4 regions of the Pseudomonas sp. CH61 genome follow, and region 1 is predicted to be linked to each of the others. Evidence: riboswitches for the same ligand, from Rfam matches in the RefSeq annotation. Region 1 holds a riboswitch; each other region holds the start of a gene.
What was found. Region 1 has a riboswitch for cobalamin ahead of AC5SEM_RS08485 (ABC transporter substrate-binding protein). Riboswitches for the same ligand answer to the same signal wherever they lie in the genome.
Positions count from the first base shown of each region.

Region 1 (3,659 bases):
AAAAAAGCTGCCAAAACCGGCAGCAAAAACTTTAAGAACACGCGATGTATTGGCCTCAGCATAGACGCCGGATAATGACAGTGTCATGACAGCCCTAAATTCATTGAACCGCCCCTGCCCCGTCATCAGGATGTCATCAAGATCACGGCAGAATCCTCGCAAACCGTCTTGAGCCTCGCGACGGACGCTCTGCAAGGACTCCCATGAAAGACGACGCCTCGCTGTTTGCCGCCATCGACCTGGGTTCGAATGCCTTTCGCCTGATGATCGGCCAGTCGGTGCGCAGCCGCAAAGGCTTGCAGATTCAGGAAGTGAAAACCCTGCGTGAACCGGTGCGCCTCGCTGAAGGTTTTGACGGTGGCGCGCTGGATGCGTTGGCACTGGATCGCGGCTGGCAGGCGTTGGCGCGGTTCGGCAAAAAGCTGCGCGGCTTCGAGGCCGGCCGAGTCCGTGCGGTGGCAACCAGCGCAGTGCGCGAGGCCGACAATGCGCAACTGTTTCTCGCCAGTGCAGAGCGGCATCTGGGCTTTCCCATCGACGTCATTTGCGGCCATGAAGAGGCGCGGCTGGTCTACGCCGGCGTGACCCATGCCTTGCCGAGCGCTGAAGACCTGCGCCTGGTAGTCGACATCGGCGGCGGCTCCACCGAGCTGATCCTCGGCCAAGGCTCACAACCATTGCTCACCGAAAGTATTGCCATCGGCAGCGGCACCTTGAGCACGCGCTTCTTTCGTGGCGGTGACGTGTCTGCCGGCGCGCTACAGGAGGCCGAACGCTTCGCCATCCTGCAGTTTGAAAAGGTTGCCCGGCGCTACCGTGCGCAGGGCTGGCAGCAAACCATCGGTTCGTCCGGCACTGCGCGCATGCTCGCCAAAGTGCTCAAGGCCAATCGCCTCAACGACTTCGGTCAGGACGGCATCACCTATGGCGGGCTGCTGCGCCTGTCGCTGCTTTTGCTGAAAGTGAACAACGTGCAACAGCTCAAGCTCGCCGGTCTGCAACCACACCGCCAGAGCATTCTGCCCGGCGGTCTGGTGTTGATGCTCGCGGCATTCAAAGTGTTCGGCATTGCACAAATGCTGCCCTCCGAACCGGGCCTGCGTCTGGGCGTGTTGCACGGTTTGATGAGCCAACACTGATCCTCGCCACGGCAGATTCGTCTCCCCTTCAGCGGCTCGATCGACTACCATGCCGCCGTCGGTTCCCGAAGGGGACTAATAGGGAATCCGAGGTGCTTGCACAGCATTGATCGGAACTGCCCCCGCAACTGTAGGTGCCGAGCCTGCTCCACGACTGCCACTGGGTAAATCCCGGGAAGGCTGGAGCAAGGCGATGACGCATCAGTCAGGAGACCTGCCGGCACAGTGATTACTAACCGGCGGGGTGTCCGGGAAGGACATCGTGCCGTGCGCGTCTTCGTTGGCTGCCCGGCCTTGCGCTGTTTTCCTGACCGCGTTCGATGGTGTGTTTCCAGACCGTACTCTCCCGCTCCCCGTACGGTTCCCTCGGAGACTGCCCCATGCTGCTGCCCCGCATCGCCACCCTCATCACCGGCCTGACCCTTGGCGCCATGGCGCAGGCGGCCTCGACTGTCTATCCACTGACCGTCGAAAACTGCGGCAGCAGCCTGACCTTCCAGCACGCCCCGACGCGCACCGTGACCATCGGCCAGGCCGGCACGGAAATGCTCTACGCCATGGGCCTGGGCGACAAAGTCGTCGGCACGTCGCTGTGGTTCAACAACGTGCTGGACAAGTACAAGGCGCAGAACGACAAGATCGAGCGTCTGGCTGACAACGAACCGAGTTTCGAATCGGTGATCGGCAAGCGCCCGGAACTGGTCGCCGTGGAGCTGGAATGGATGGTCGGCCCGCAAGGCGCGGTCGGCACCCGCGAGCAATTTCATGAGCTGAAGATTCCGACCTACCTGCTGCCCTCCGATTGCGAAGCCAAGGACAACTTGGTCGGCGCCGACGGTACGCGACTGGCACCGTTTCGCATCGAGACGATTTACAAAAGCGTGAGCCAACTGGCGCAGATCTTTGATGTGCAGGAGCGTGGCCAGCAGCTCAACGACCAACTCAAGGCCAGCCTCGCCAAATCGATTGCCACCGCCCAGGGCAAACGGCTGAAGGATGCCAGCGCGCTGGTCTGGTTTTCCAGCGCCGAAATGGACATCGAGCCGTTCGTGGCCGGACATAAAGGCATTCCTGATTTCATGCTCGACACCCTCGGCGTGCGCAACGTCGTGCAGTCCGATGAAGAGTGGCCAACGGTCGGCTGGGAAACCATCGCCAAAGCCAATCCGACCTTCCTCGTCATCGCGCGCATGGACCGTCAGCGCTTCCCCGCTGACGACTATGAAAAGAAACTCGCCTTCCTGCGCAGCGACCCGGTGACGCGCAATATGGACGCGGTGAAACACAACCGCATCATCATTCTTGACGCCATGGCCATGCAGGCCAGCCTGCGCATGTTCGACGGCATCGAGCAACTGGCCACGGCCATCAACGGCTATGACCTGTCGCAATGAGTGCCAGCCTGATCCGTACGTTGCTGGCCTTGGCGACGCTGTTGATTGCAGTGGTTGCTGGCGTGGCCATTGGTGAGACCTCGATTGAGCCGGGCGTGGTCATGCAAGTGCTGGCGAACAAATTGTGGGGCGCCGGATACGCGCTGGATCCTATCGATGAAGGCATCGTCTGGAACTACCGACTTACCCGCGCACTGGTCGCGGCGGCGTGCGGTGCCGGTCTGGCGACGTGCGGGGTGATTTTGCAGTCGCTGTTGCGCAACCCGTTGGCCGATCCGTATCTGCTGGGGATTTCTGCCGGCGCCTCGACCGGAGCGGTGATGGTGGCGCTGCTCGGGGTTGGCGCAGGGATGATCTCGCTGTCAGTCGGTGCCTTCGCCGGCGCGGTCACGGCGTTCGTGCTGGTGATTCTGCTGGCGCGGGTCAGCGGTTCGGCCAGCGGTACCGGGCAAATCATTCTCGCGGGGATCGCCGGTTCGCAACTGTTCAATGCGCTCACTGCGTTTTTGATCACCCGCTCGGCCAGCTCTGAACAGGCACGCGGGATCATGTTCTGGCTCTTGGGCAATCTCGGCGGCGTGCGCTGGCCGTCGGTGTGGCTGGCGGTGCCGGTGGCCGTGTTGGGACTGGTCGTGTGTCTGTGGCATCGCCGGGCGCTGGATGCGTTTACCTTTGGCGCGGACTCGGCGGCATCCCTCGGCATTCCGGTGCGACGTGTGCAGATTCTGCTGATTGGCTGCGCGGCGCTGGTGACGGCGGTGATGGTGTCGATTGTCGGTTCGATCGGTTTTGTCGGGTTGGTGATTCCCCACGCCGCGCGGCTGTTGCTCGGCACCGGTCATGCACGCCTGCTGCCGGCCAGTGCGTTGGGCGGCGCGGTGTTTCTGATTGCCGCTGATGTGCTGTCGCGCACGCTGATCAAGGGTCAGGTGATTCCAGTCGGGGTGATTACTGCACTGGTCGGTGCGCCGGTATTTGCCCTGATTCTGGTGGGCCGGAGATCTGCACGATGAGCAGTGTTCTGAGTTGTTCCGGGTTGACCTTCAAGGTGCGCGGCGCCGAGTTGCTCAACGGTGTCAGCCTTGAAGTTCAGCGCGGCGAAACCCTCGGCATCGTCGGGCCGAAT
Region 1 covers NZ_CM182098.1:1,896,981-1,900,639, reverse strand. Annotated here, with positions in the region: gene AC5SEM_RS08490 (Ppx/GppA family phosphatase) at 204-1,139, shown strand; cobalamin riboswitch at 1,182-1,375, shown strand; gene AC5SEM_RS08485 (ABC transporter substrate-binding protein) at 1,520-2,533, shown strand; gene AC5SEM_RS08480 (FecCD family ABC transporter permease) at 2,542-3,546, shown strand; gene AC5SEM_RS08475 (ABC transporter ATP-binding protein) at 3,543-3,659, shown strand, end outside.

Region 2 (3,659 bases), 790 kb from region 1:
GCCGACGCTTGGGGCCTGGTGGGCGGCTTCCAAGAGTCGGCGCAGCAGATCCGGCTCGACCGTGCCGCCAGTGAAGTGGCGCATGTCGCGGCGTTCGGCGATGGCTTTATAGACGGCTTGGCGCTCGGCTTCGGAGAATGCGTTGTTGGTCATGGCCTCTTCGCGAGCAGGCTCGCTCCCACAGGGGATTGCATTGCTTCAGTCACCACTGTTTCAACTGTGGGAGCGAGCCTGCTCGCGAAAGCGACTTCGGAGTCAGGCGCAAACAGTGCAGCGACAGCCGCCGGATTCGACGGGAAATAAAAGTGCACATAAGAAGCCGTCATCCGCCCTTCCCGATAAACCGCCTCGGCCCCACGCCCACCATTCGGGCTCAAACCCCGTGCAATCGGCGCCAGTTCGGTAGTCGTCAGCGAATGATGATAAGTGTGCCCACGCAGCGAACCTTCCGGCAGATCGACCGCTTGCAGGGCCAGTGCCGCCAGACGCTTCTGCATCACCGCATCGCCCTTAAGCAGCCCAACCAACTCAGCGCGAGTGCCTTCAACGTCAGTCAAAGAATCCAGCAGATAAAGCATCCCGCCACATTCAGCGAGCAACGGTTTCCCCGCCGCATGATGCGCACGAATCGCCTCCAGCATCACGGTGTTCTGCGACAACGCAACGTGGTGCAGTTCCGGATACCCACCGGGCAAATACAGGCTGTCCGCCTCAGGCAATTGCGAATCACGAATCGGCGAGAAGAAACTCAACTCGGCGCCCATCGCGCGCAGCAGATCCAGACTCGCGCCATAAGTGAAGGCAAACGCCTCATCACGGGCGACGGCGATTCGCACATTCTTCAGCAGCGGCTCTACCGCAATGACGTCCGGCGCGGCGAACTCCACGGCCGGTGGCAGCGCTACCTCGCAACTGCTGGCCAATGCATCGGCGGCGGCGTCGAGGCGCACATCCAGATCATTCAGTTCACTGGCCTGGACCAGACCGAGATGGCGGCTCGGCAATTCGATGCCGGTCTCGCGGGACAATGCGCCGTACCAGCGCAAACCTTCCGTGAGACTGCCTTCGAGCAATTGCGCATGACGCAAAGTGCCAACGCGGTTGGCCAACACACCGGCAAACGGCAGATCCGGCTGATACTTGGCCAAGCCGAGCGCCAGCGCACCAAAGGTCTGCGCCATCGCCGTGCCGTCGATAACTCCGAGCACCGGTACACCAAAATGCCGCGCGAGATCAGCACTGGACGGCGTGCCATCGAACAGGCCCATCACGCCTTCAATCAGAATCAGATCCGCCTCGGCAGCGGCTTCCCATAACAGACGACGACTTTCCTGCTCGCCGACCATCCACATGTCCAATTGATACACCGGCGCACCGCTGGCGCGCTCGAGAATCATCGGGTCGAGAAAGTCCGGGCCGCATTTGAACACGCGCACTTTGCGTCCCTGATTGCGATGCAAACGGGCCAGTGCGGCGGTGACGGTGGTCTTGCCCTGACCGGAGGCCGGCGCGGCAATGAGGACCGCCGGGCAGTGACGTGGTTGATTCAAAGTTCGACGCCTTTCTGCGCTTTGATGCCGGCCTGGAAGGCGTGTTTGAGCATGCCCATTTCAGTCACGGTGTCGCCCATTTCGATCATTTCCTGCTTGGCCGCGCGACCGGTGACGATCACGTGCTGCATCGGCGGACGCGCCTGCAAATCGCTGAGCACCTGATCGAGATCGAGGTAGCCGTGTTTGAGGGCGATGTTCAGTTCGTCGAGCACCACCAGACCGATCGACGGATCGCGCAGCAGCTCACGGGAAACCGCCCACGCGGCTTCGGCAGCGGCGATGTCGCGCTGACGATCCTGGGTTTCCCAGGTGAAGCCCTCGCCCATCACGTGGAAGCGAACCTGCTCAGGGAAGCGGCGGAAAAACAGCTCTTCGCCGGTGCTATTGCGGCCCTTGATGAACTGCACCACACCGCACTGCATGCCGTGGCCCATGGCGCGGGCGAGCATGCCGAACGCCGAGCTGCTTTTGCCTTTGCCATTGCCGGTCAGCACCAGCACCAGACCGCACTCGTCGGGTGAGTTGGCGATGCGTTCGTCGATCACGGCTTTTTTGCGCTGCATACGCGCCAGATGGCGTTCGTCGCGCTCGGGGGAATCAGTCATGGGGGAGCTCTCCGTTGAGGCTGGATAACGGCGGGCAGGCACAAGAATAGACGGCAAAAAGCCTGGCATCGCCCACCGTGATGCCGCTGGATGGATCAGGCCGGTCTCCGGGCTCATGAGCGGCGTTTCGCCTGACTGCGCGCCTTCCCGCTTCTTTCGAGGCAGTGGCTCAAGGCGCAGTTTTTACTCATTTACCGTTGCGGGGGCAGCGCCGGGATCGTGGTGGTTCTTCGCTTGAAGACAACCCTCACCGGCTTCCCTGTTTCACTCTGTCGACGCAGGTCACAGAGCACCTGAAACAAGCCGCGAAGGTTAGAGGGTTGGGGGTGGAGCGTCAATTAAAGAGGCGGCCATCGGGCGAATAACTGCCGCTGATCAATTCTCTGCCGCCAATCTTGTGCCACACTGATACAAATGATATCAAAGAGCCATGCTTTTTCCGAAAAGCCCACTACAACAATAAAGGATGATGACGATGCAAGGCATGATCATCAGCAACCCGCGCCTGGAATTCCTGCGCCCGGTGCTTGAACGCTGGTTTGACTGTATCGACCGCTACAACGCGGTGCGCGGCGACAGCGACACGCCTTACTGGCATGACGAGAAAGCCAATCTCGGACTGCTCTCGGCCGCAGCCTGGATGGCTGAGCTGGTTACCTTGAACGAAACTGCCACGCGCAAGCAGAACGAAGAAGGCGAGCGCAACGCTCGCGCCGATCTGTTTCTGGCCAGCGCCGAAGACCGCGCCTTTATCCAGGCCACCCAGCGCTGGCCAAAGGTTACCAACCTGAATCTGACTCAAGCCCTGCTGGACATCACCAACGACGCCAAACGCATCAGCTATGCCAGCGATCTCAAGCTCGGCTGCCTGTTTGTCGCGCCGCAAAAAGCCCAGCACAGCGCCAGCCCCGAAGAGTTGCAGGACATGGTCGACGACCTGCAAAAGGAACACACCTGCGCGGTCGCCTGGTATTTCCCTTACGCCTACCGCAAGTTGCGCAGCGAAGCCGGCAATTATCACCCGGGCATCGCCGTGCTGTTCAAGGAAGCCCGCGGCTGAGCAGTTGAACCATCGGGCTTGCGCCCTCCTCTATGATTAGGAATGCATTCATAGGGAAGATCAGCAATGCGCAAGCCCCAGCTCGTTTTTGTCATCGCCTTCGCCGGAGGGCTCGCCGCCTGCGGTGAGACCTCCAGCCTGCAAGTCTCCGACGGCACCGGCCCGTCACCGAAATTGCCTGAACCAAACAAGACCCTGATTCCGACGGTGAACATTGCCCCGGCGATCGGCTGGCCGGAGGGCGCTAAACCGACGGCAGCGACTGGCACGCAAGTCGCTGCATTCGCGGAAGGCCTCGACCATCCGCGCTGGCTCTATGTCTTGCCCAATGGCGATGTGCTGGTAGCGGAAACCAATGCCCCGCCAAAACCGGATGACAGCAGCGGCATTCGTGGCTGGGTGATGAAAAAGGTCATGGGCAAGGCTGGCGCGGGCGTGCCG
Region 2 covers NZ_CM182098.1:1,103,623-1,107,281, reverse strand. Annotated here, with positions in the region: gene bluB (5,6-dimethylbenzimidazole synthase) at 1-153, opposite strand, end outside; gene AC5SEM_RS05030 (cobyrinic acid a,c-diamide synthase CobB) at 150-1,550, opposite strand; gene cobO (cob(I)yrinic acid a,c-diamide adenosyltransferase) at 1,547-2,158, opposite strand; cobalamin riboswitch at 2,240-2,470, opposite strand; gene AC5SEM_RS05020 (hypothetical protein) at 2,634-3,218, shown strand; gene AC5SEM_RS05015 (PQQ-dependent sugar dehydrogenase) at 3,285-3,659, shown strand, end outside.
Region 2: it holds a riboswitch for cobalamin, as region 1 does, so the genes downstream of both, cobO (cob(I)yrinic acid a,c-diamide adenosyltransferase) here and AC5SEM_RS08485 (ABC transporter substrate-binding protein) in region 1, are expected to answer to the same signal.

Region 3 (3,659 bases), 980 kb from region 1:
GTTGCCGTGTTGGTCACGGTGGCGCTGCCGCCCTCGGTCAACGCGTCGATGGCCGACGAACCAATGCCACGAGTGGTGATCGCGCCGCTGTTGCTGACTGTCAGATCCGCTGCACCCGAGGCCGCGGCGAGAATGCCCTGACTGTTGCTGGCGCCGAGTGTCTGGATCGCGCCGCTGTTGACCACGCTTTGCGCGCCAGTGACCGACAGCGTACGGATGCCGCGCTGTTCATTGCCCCGCGCAATCAATTCCCCGCTGTTGCTGACATTCAATGTGCCCAGCCCGCTGCCCGAGTTGAAGGCATTGCCGGCCAGAATCGCCGCGCCCTGGCCGTTGACGTCGATCAGCGGGCCGTTGAACACGACACCCACGTCGCCGCCCAGCGTCAGCGCCTGGATACCAAAGGCGCCAATGCCCGTGCCGTCGCCCGAACCGGCGTTCGAGTGGGTGATGATCGTGCCGCCGGAATTGACGTTGACCGTGCCCGTCGGCGACTGCGTCGAGGCATAGATGCCGTTGGCGTTGCTGTGCAGGGTTTCGATACGGTCGCCGCGATAGTTCACCTGAACATTACCCCCGGTCGAGTCGACCCGAATGCCGCCCGCGCCGAAACCGCTGGCGAACAGATCGCCCGAGTAATCGATCAAGACATTGTTGTTTTCGGCGCTGACGATGATCGCGTAAGCCCGGGTGGTGTTGATGTCGCCGAGGACGTTGATATTGCCGCTACCGGTGATCGCGACATCACCGGTGCCGCGCTTGATCACGTAGATCGCCCGCGAACCGGCGGTATTGGCCGTGCTGCCGACGTTGATGGCGGCATTGTTGTCGATGCTGATCGAACCACTGCCGCCGACGTTGTCGTTGGCATAGATGCCGTGCGCGGCGCCGCCCGTCGTCGTGATAGCGCCACTGTTGACGATGGCGATGCTGCCGACCGTGGCAAACGAACGAATGCCGAAACCGTTGAGGCCGCTGGTAGTCAGCGTCCCGCTGTTGGTGAGGCGGGTAATACCATTGCCGCCTTCGGTGAACAGACCAAACGCGTTCATGCCGATGCTTTGAACGTTCGCTGCATTGATCAGTGTGGTGTTGCCATTGACTGCGCGGGTATGCACGCCGGCGTGGTTGCCAATGCCTGCCGTGGGCAACGTTTCATCGCCGATCGGAGACCCGGCCGACAGTGCATCATCGTTGTTGACCAGAATGCTCACGCCACTCCCGACACTAACGTTGGTCTCGCCGCTGCCCGTGGCTTTGCTCCAGATACCGTTGCCGCCGAGCAAGGTGATCTGGCCGCTGCCCTGATGGTTCAGATTGATCGCGCCGCCGCCGCTGGCATTGATGTCGATGCCGTCGTGTTCATTGCCGACCACGGTGTTGAGGATGTTCAGCGTGGTACCGGAACTCACTGAAAACGTCGACGACCCGGCGCTGGCGTTGGTCATTGCCATCGCGTCCAGGCCACTGCCGCCGACATTCACAGTGTTGGTCCCGCCGTTGACGCTAAGGCTAGCGTTGCCAGTGGCGCCGATGACATTGGCAAACACCGCGTTGGCAGCCGTCGGGGGTGTGCTGTCCACCGTGGTGCCACTGAGTGTCAGCGTGGTGTTGGCATTGTTGCCGCGACTGTTCAGCGAGGAGCCGGCGGTGGTGCTGATGGTGGTGCCCGTCTGAGTGCTGATCGACGCATCGACACCGGAGGCAGGCAAGCAGGTTTGCGAGACGTTATAGGCACCCGCCGCCAATGGCCCGCACGCGGCCTGCGCATCTGCGAGCATCAGGGTGTTGGCCATGGCGACCAGTAACGCATTGCGGATGAAATGCGGGGCGTGCCCGCCGTAAGAATGGCCGCTGGCACCTTGCATGAAAACCTCCCTGTTCAGCGTGTCTGGCGTATCCCTCACGCCTGTCGACGCCGCGCGATATTGCGCTGTGATGACCGCTATAGACCTTAGTAGTTATTTCCAAAGTTGGTAATTCGCGGACCAAGAGTCGGCACCGGCAAGTTGACGAACGGTCTGTCGAATGTTCAGATGCCGCCCAGTTTCAGGTGTCCCATGCCGCCGTGCATGGGGTGAAACGGGAAACCGGTACGTTCTTTTCGAACAAGTCCGGTGCTGCCCCCGCAACGGTATGCGCGTGATGCTTTCGATACACCACTGTGGCCAGACGGCCATGGGAAGGTGAAAGCCTCGATACGCGCGAGCCCGGAGACCGGCCTGAAATTTTGTTTGGCAAAATCCTGCGGTGGGCGGGCATGGGCCGGTATTGGCTGTGCGCGATGCCTTCTCCTGCATGCTCTTCTGCGAAGATCCTTTTCGAGAAGACAATGATTCGACCTTTCAACACTTCTGCTCCAACCCTGTTCCTTGGCTGCCTGTTCAGCCCGCTGCTACTGGCCGACGACGCGCCGCTGGAACTCCATCAACAAATCGTTTCTGCACCGTCTGTGGAATCCACCACCGTCGCCGAGATGGCGAAGTTCGGCAGCAAGGTCGAGATCGTCAGCCGCGAACAGATCGAACGTGCCGGCCCCAGCGCCGATGTCAGCCGCGTCATGCAGATGTTCATTCCCGGTCTGTACGTCGCACCGAAAAACGGTCCGTTCGACTACGGCACTTATTCACTGCTGGGCGGGCGCAACGACGACACGTTGATCCTGCTTGACGGCGTACGCCTGAACAATCGCCTGTACGGCGGCCTCTATCTGGACACCCTGCCGGCCAACGCCATCGAGCGCATCGAAGTGCTCAAGGGCGGCCAGAGCCTGTTGTTCGGCACGCAGGCCGTGTCGGGCGTGATCAACATCGTCACCCGCAGCCCGCAATCGCGCAAAGCCTCCGGCGAGGTGAATCTGGGCGTCGACAGTTTCGGCGGCACCACCGAAGACGCCCGCGTCGAGAACATCTTCACGAACGGTTTCGGTGATCTCGGTTTGCTCGCGTACATCAGCCATAACGTTTCTGACGGTTACCAGCCCTATCGCAACCGCGATATGAAAAACGTCAGCGAGAAGAACCGCGCCTACGAGGTCACCACCTTCGGCGGCAAGGCGATTCAGTCGTTTGGCGAGGATGCGCGGCTGGAACTGTTCTACCAATACGCCGACGCCAATCTCGACTTCGCCCGTCCGATCGACAATCACAAGACCACCAACGACCGCGTGCAGCAGATCGCCACAGCAACGTTCGAGCAGAACATCAACGAACGCCTGAGCTACTTCGTCAAAGGCCATATCAACGACTGGGACACCCGCTACACGCGGGTCAACAACGTCGCCGGCGGCGGCACCAAGGTCATCAACCACAACGACTATTGGGGCTTCACCGATTGGGGCGTGCAGGCCGAAGGCAAAGCAGAATTGCCCGGTGGCCATGTGTTGGTGTTCGGTACCGACAACCAATGGTTCAAGGGCCAGGACGATGTGCTGATCATCGACAACGACAAGGCCGAAGCCCATGCGTTCTACACGCAACTGCGCCCGCAGATCGACGCTCTTCCCGACTGGCATCCAAGCATCGGTGTGCGCCACGAAGCCATGAGCGGCGGCGACAGTGCCACGGTCGGCATGCTCACTTCGATGTATGACCTCAATGACAATTGGTCGGTGCGCGGCCAATACGGCAGCGCTTACAAACTGCCGAACGCCGAGCAAC
Region 3 covers NZ_CM182098.1:2,875,647-2,879,305, forward strand. Annotated here, with positions in the region: gene AC5SEM_RS12860 (autotransporter outer membrane beta-barrel domain-containing protein) at 1-1,868, opposite strand, end outside; cobalamin riboswitch at 2,035-2,240, shown strand; gene AC5SEM_RS12865 (TonB-dependent receptor plug domain-containing protein) at 2,333-3,659, shown strand, end outside.
Region 3: it holds a riboswitch for cobalamin, as region 1 does, so the genes downstream of both, AC5SEM_RS12865 (TonB-dependent receptor plug domain-containing protein) here and AC5SEM_RS08485 (ABC transporter substrate-binding protein) in region 1, are expected to answer to the same signal.

Region 4 (3,659 bases), 220 kb from region 1:
GACATGAAAAACGGCGCCCCGTGAGCGCCGTTTTTTTATGGGTGAAATGTACTGACGCCTTCGCGAGCAGGCTCGCTCCCACCTTTGGAATGCGATCAAATGTGGGAGCGAGCCTGCTCGCGAAGGGGCCTTTGATCGTTCCCACGCTCTGCGTGGGAATGCAGCCCGGGACGCTCCGCGTTCCAATTTATGGTCTGTAGAGGTGAGCATGCCCGGCGCGATACAGCGATGACTCGCTAAACACCTCACTGCCCAAAACGCGACCCACCAGAATCAACGCCGTACGCCGAAACCCTTTGGCCTCGACCTTCCCAGCGATATTCGCCAGCGTCCCCACCACCCAATCCTGATCCGGCCACGTCGCCCGGTGAATCACCGCGATCGGGCAATCCGCGCCGTAATGCGGCAACAGCTCCGCCAGAATCTTCTGCAGATGGTTGACGCCCAGATGAATCGCCATGGTCGCGCCGTGCTGCGCCAGACTGCCGAGTTCTTCGCCTGCCGGCATGGCGGTCTTGTCGGCGTAACGGGTCAGAATCACGCTTTGCGAGACGTCCGGCAACGTCAGTTCCGCGCCGAGCAACGCGGCACAGGCTGCCGTCGCCGTCACCCCGGGAATGATCTCGAACGGAATATTCAGCTCACGCAGGTAACGAATCTGCTCACCAATCGCACCGTAGAGACTCGGGTCGCCGGAGTGCACCCGCGCCACATCCTGGCCCTTGGCATGCGCGGTCTTGATCAGGTCGATGATCTGCTCCAGATGCAGTTCAGCGCTGTTGACCACCGTCTCGGCTTGATGGCCGTCGAGCACCGCCGCCGGCACCAGCGAGCCTGCATAGATAATCACCGGGCAACTGCGGATCAGCCGCTGGCCTTTGACGGTGATCAGTTCCGGGTCGCCGGGGCCGGCGCCGATGAAGTAGACGGTCATCTTTAAATCCTTGGAAAAGAGGCGCAGCAACGCTTCAGATGAAGATTGCTCATGATCGATGGCGGGGATTATCGGGACTTTACGCCGCGCCGGCCAATGCCAACGTGGCCTGAGCGTATTTTTGCCGGGAAATCAGCAGTTTTGCCGGTGCCTGAATCAGCTGTTCGGCGAGTGCCAACGCTGCACTTTCTGCCACGCCGTAGCAACCGGTGCGTTCGTAGGCGATCTGCGAATGGTGGCTGAGTCGTTGCTGATAACTGGCCAGTTCTTCACTGCTGAAATACAGCAAGGGCAAAGCCAACTGAGTGGCAAGTTCTTGCAGGCCCGGCTCGTCGCGCTTGAGGTCGATGCTGGCCAACGCCTTGACCGTTTCAAGCTCTATGCGGTGCGCCTGTAAGGCTTGGTCGAGTAACGCGCGCAGCGTGCTGGCCGGACAGCCGCGCTGGCAGCCCAGACCGACCACGAAGGTCGGCGCTGCGCTGTCATCGGTCATGCGTGGTATTGGCCAGCGCTTTTGCGGCGGAACAACCAGGCGCTGATCAGGCCCAGGGCCAGCCAGAACGCCACGTTGGTCAACTGCGAAGCGATTTTGAACTGGGCTTCCAATGCCTCCGGCGCGAGCATCGAATGCACTTCCGGCTGCGGTGCGCCGATCACGTGCGGCACGGCGAGGATGGCCACGCCGAGGATTTTCATCAGCCAGTGGCGGCTGAATGCAATCAGCGACAGGCCGACAGCGGTCGAAGCGGCGGTGCCGATCCACCACATCTGGCGTGAAGCCAGATCAGCAGCGGCAGTGCCCGGCAATTCGGGTGGCAGGCCCATCGTCGGTGCCAGTACGAATGTCGCGTAACCAGCCAGGCCCCAGAGCAAGCCTTGCGAGGTTTTGGTCGGTGCGCGCAGGGTGTAGAGGCCAGCGAGCATCAGGGCGAAACCCACCGCAACCACCAGATTGCCGCCTGTGGTCGAGACCACGCGCTGCCAGCCGTCTTCCGGCTCCCAGGCTTCGGCGTCGTGGGTGTGCGCAGCCACGCCAGCGGCGTGTTCGTGAACCGCCACCGGCTCGGACTTCTCGAAGGTTTCCGCCTGCAGAATCAGCGGCGAGACCCAAAAGCTTTGCAGCAGGGTGAGGAGCAGGGCGGCCAGCAGACCGGTGAAACCTGCGGTTTGCGCAATACGCTTGATCATGTCGACAGGTCTCAGTGGCACGGGAACGCGGCGCTGTGGCGGGTATCGTGGGCGGCGTTGTGCACCGCTTCGATGTGCGAGAAACCGGCGAAGTAGACCAGGCTGGCACCAAGGATCGACGCGAAGATCGCGGCGCTCAGGCGTTGGCTCAGGGTGGCGGTGCTGGAAATTTTGTCCGTGTTGCTGCCGGTGCTGCTGATGATCGACATGGCGCTTCCCTCTGGAATGTCAGTGGGTGAATCGAGCGCATGAAAACCCCTGCGGGTCGGGCTCGCAGAGGTTCGAACAGCGCCCGCCCACCGCGGGTTTGTTATGTTCAGCGACGCACGAGGTGCGGGCTGTGTGTTGCGGGCCGGTCTCCGGGCTCACGAGGGGTTGGCGTCAGGCCGACCTGCAAGCGTCACCTTCCCATGTCTTGCTGACACAGTGGTTTTGACGCTTCGCTCGCTTACCGTTGCGGGGGCAGCACCGGACTGACATGGGCTTGAGTAAAGCACATGATTCACCGGTTTCCCGTTTCACCCTGTGAAGGGCACCCGTAACAAGTTGTGTAGGAGAGCATGGGTTGGGGATTTTAGTCAATTTTGTGGGGGGGCTTATCCGTTGCTGCGGGTGTTGCTGATTACGGTTCCGCCCTTACGGCGGGTCACTTTTGGCAAACGCCCCAAAAGTAACCAAAAGGTCTTCGCCCTGACGTTCGGCCCGCTCGCTAAAGCTCGGGGTTCCTTCGCTCCGGGATCGATCCGGGCGCAGCGTCTCCGGTTTGCTTCGCTGCACCTACTCCCGCTGTGTTTGGCTGCGCCAAACGGTCGCTGCGCTCCCACCCCCGGATCAATCCCTCCACTCAGCCTGCCGACGGGCTCCAAGATCAAAAGCAGGCGAGCTGACACTCGGCCTATTGAGTGGTGAGGAGCGGGTGTTGGACTTTGGTTTTGTGGTGGATTTGCCCCTCACCCCAGCCCTCTCCCGAGGGAGAGGGAGCCGATTTGTGGGCTTTTCAAAATCTGAGTTCGACTCGGTATTGCACGTCGGCGTAGCTCTCCCAAACACCCCGATCAGTCCCTCTAACCTCATGGATAGGGGCCCGATTTTTTTGCTTTTTTGAGCCTGAGTTCAACGCGGTATTGCACGTCGGCGTAACTCTCCCAAACACCACCGTCAGTCCCCTCTCCCTCCGGGAGAGGGCTAGGGTGAGGGGCTCTTGATCTGGCTCTTGATCTTGCTTCGGCTTTTGATCTTTTGCCCCTTCGGTAGGCCGAGCGTAGGTGTTCATCCGGGGGTTAGGCGCGTAGCGCCGTGCGGCGAAGCCGCATTCATCGAGAGGAGGTGCAGCGAAGCAAACCGTAGGCGATGCCCCCGGATGGACACCGTAGCGAGGGAACACTGAGCCTCAGCGAAGTGCCGTACGCCGGGGCAAAGCCTTTTGCTTACTTTTCGGCGTCTGGAAAAGTGAGTCGCTGTAAGAGCGAAACCGGCAGCGGCGGCACCCGCAGCAACGGATATGCCCCCATAACCAAACCCCAACCCCATTGACCCA
Region 4 covers NZ_CM182098.1:2,117,468-2,121,126, forward strand. Annotated here, with positions in the region: gene cobM (precorrin-4 C(11)-methyltransferase) at 188-934, opposite strand; gene AC5SEM_RS09525 (cobalamin biosynthesis protein) at 1,014-1,427, opposite strand; gene AC5SEM_RS09530 (CbtA family protein) at 1,424-2,122, opposite strand; gene AC5SEM_RS09535 (CbtB domain-containing protein) at 2,134-2,331, opposite strand; cobalamin riboswitch at 2,456-2,677, opposite strand.
Region 4: it holds a riboswitch for cobalamin, as region 1 does, so the genes downstream of both, AC5SEM_RS09535 (CbtB domain-containing protein) here and AC5SEM_RS08485 (ABC transporter substrate-binding protein) in region 1, are expected to answer to the same signal.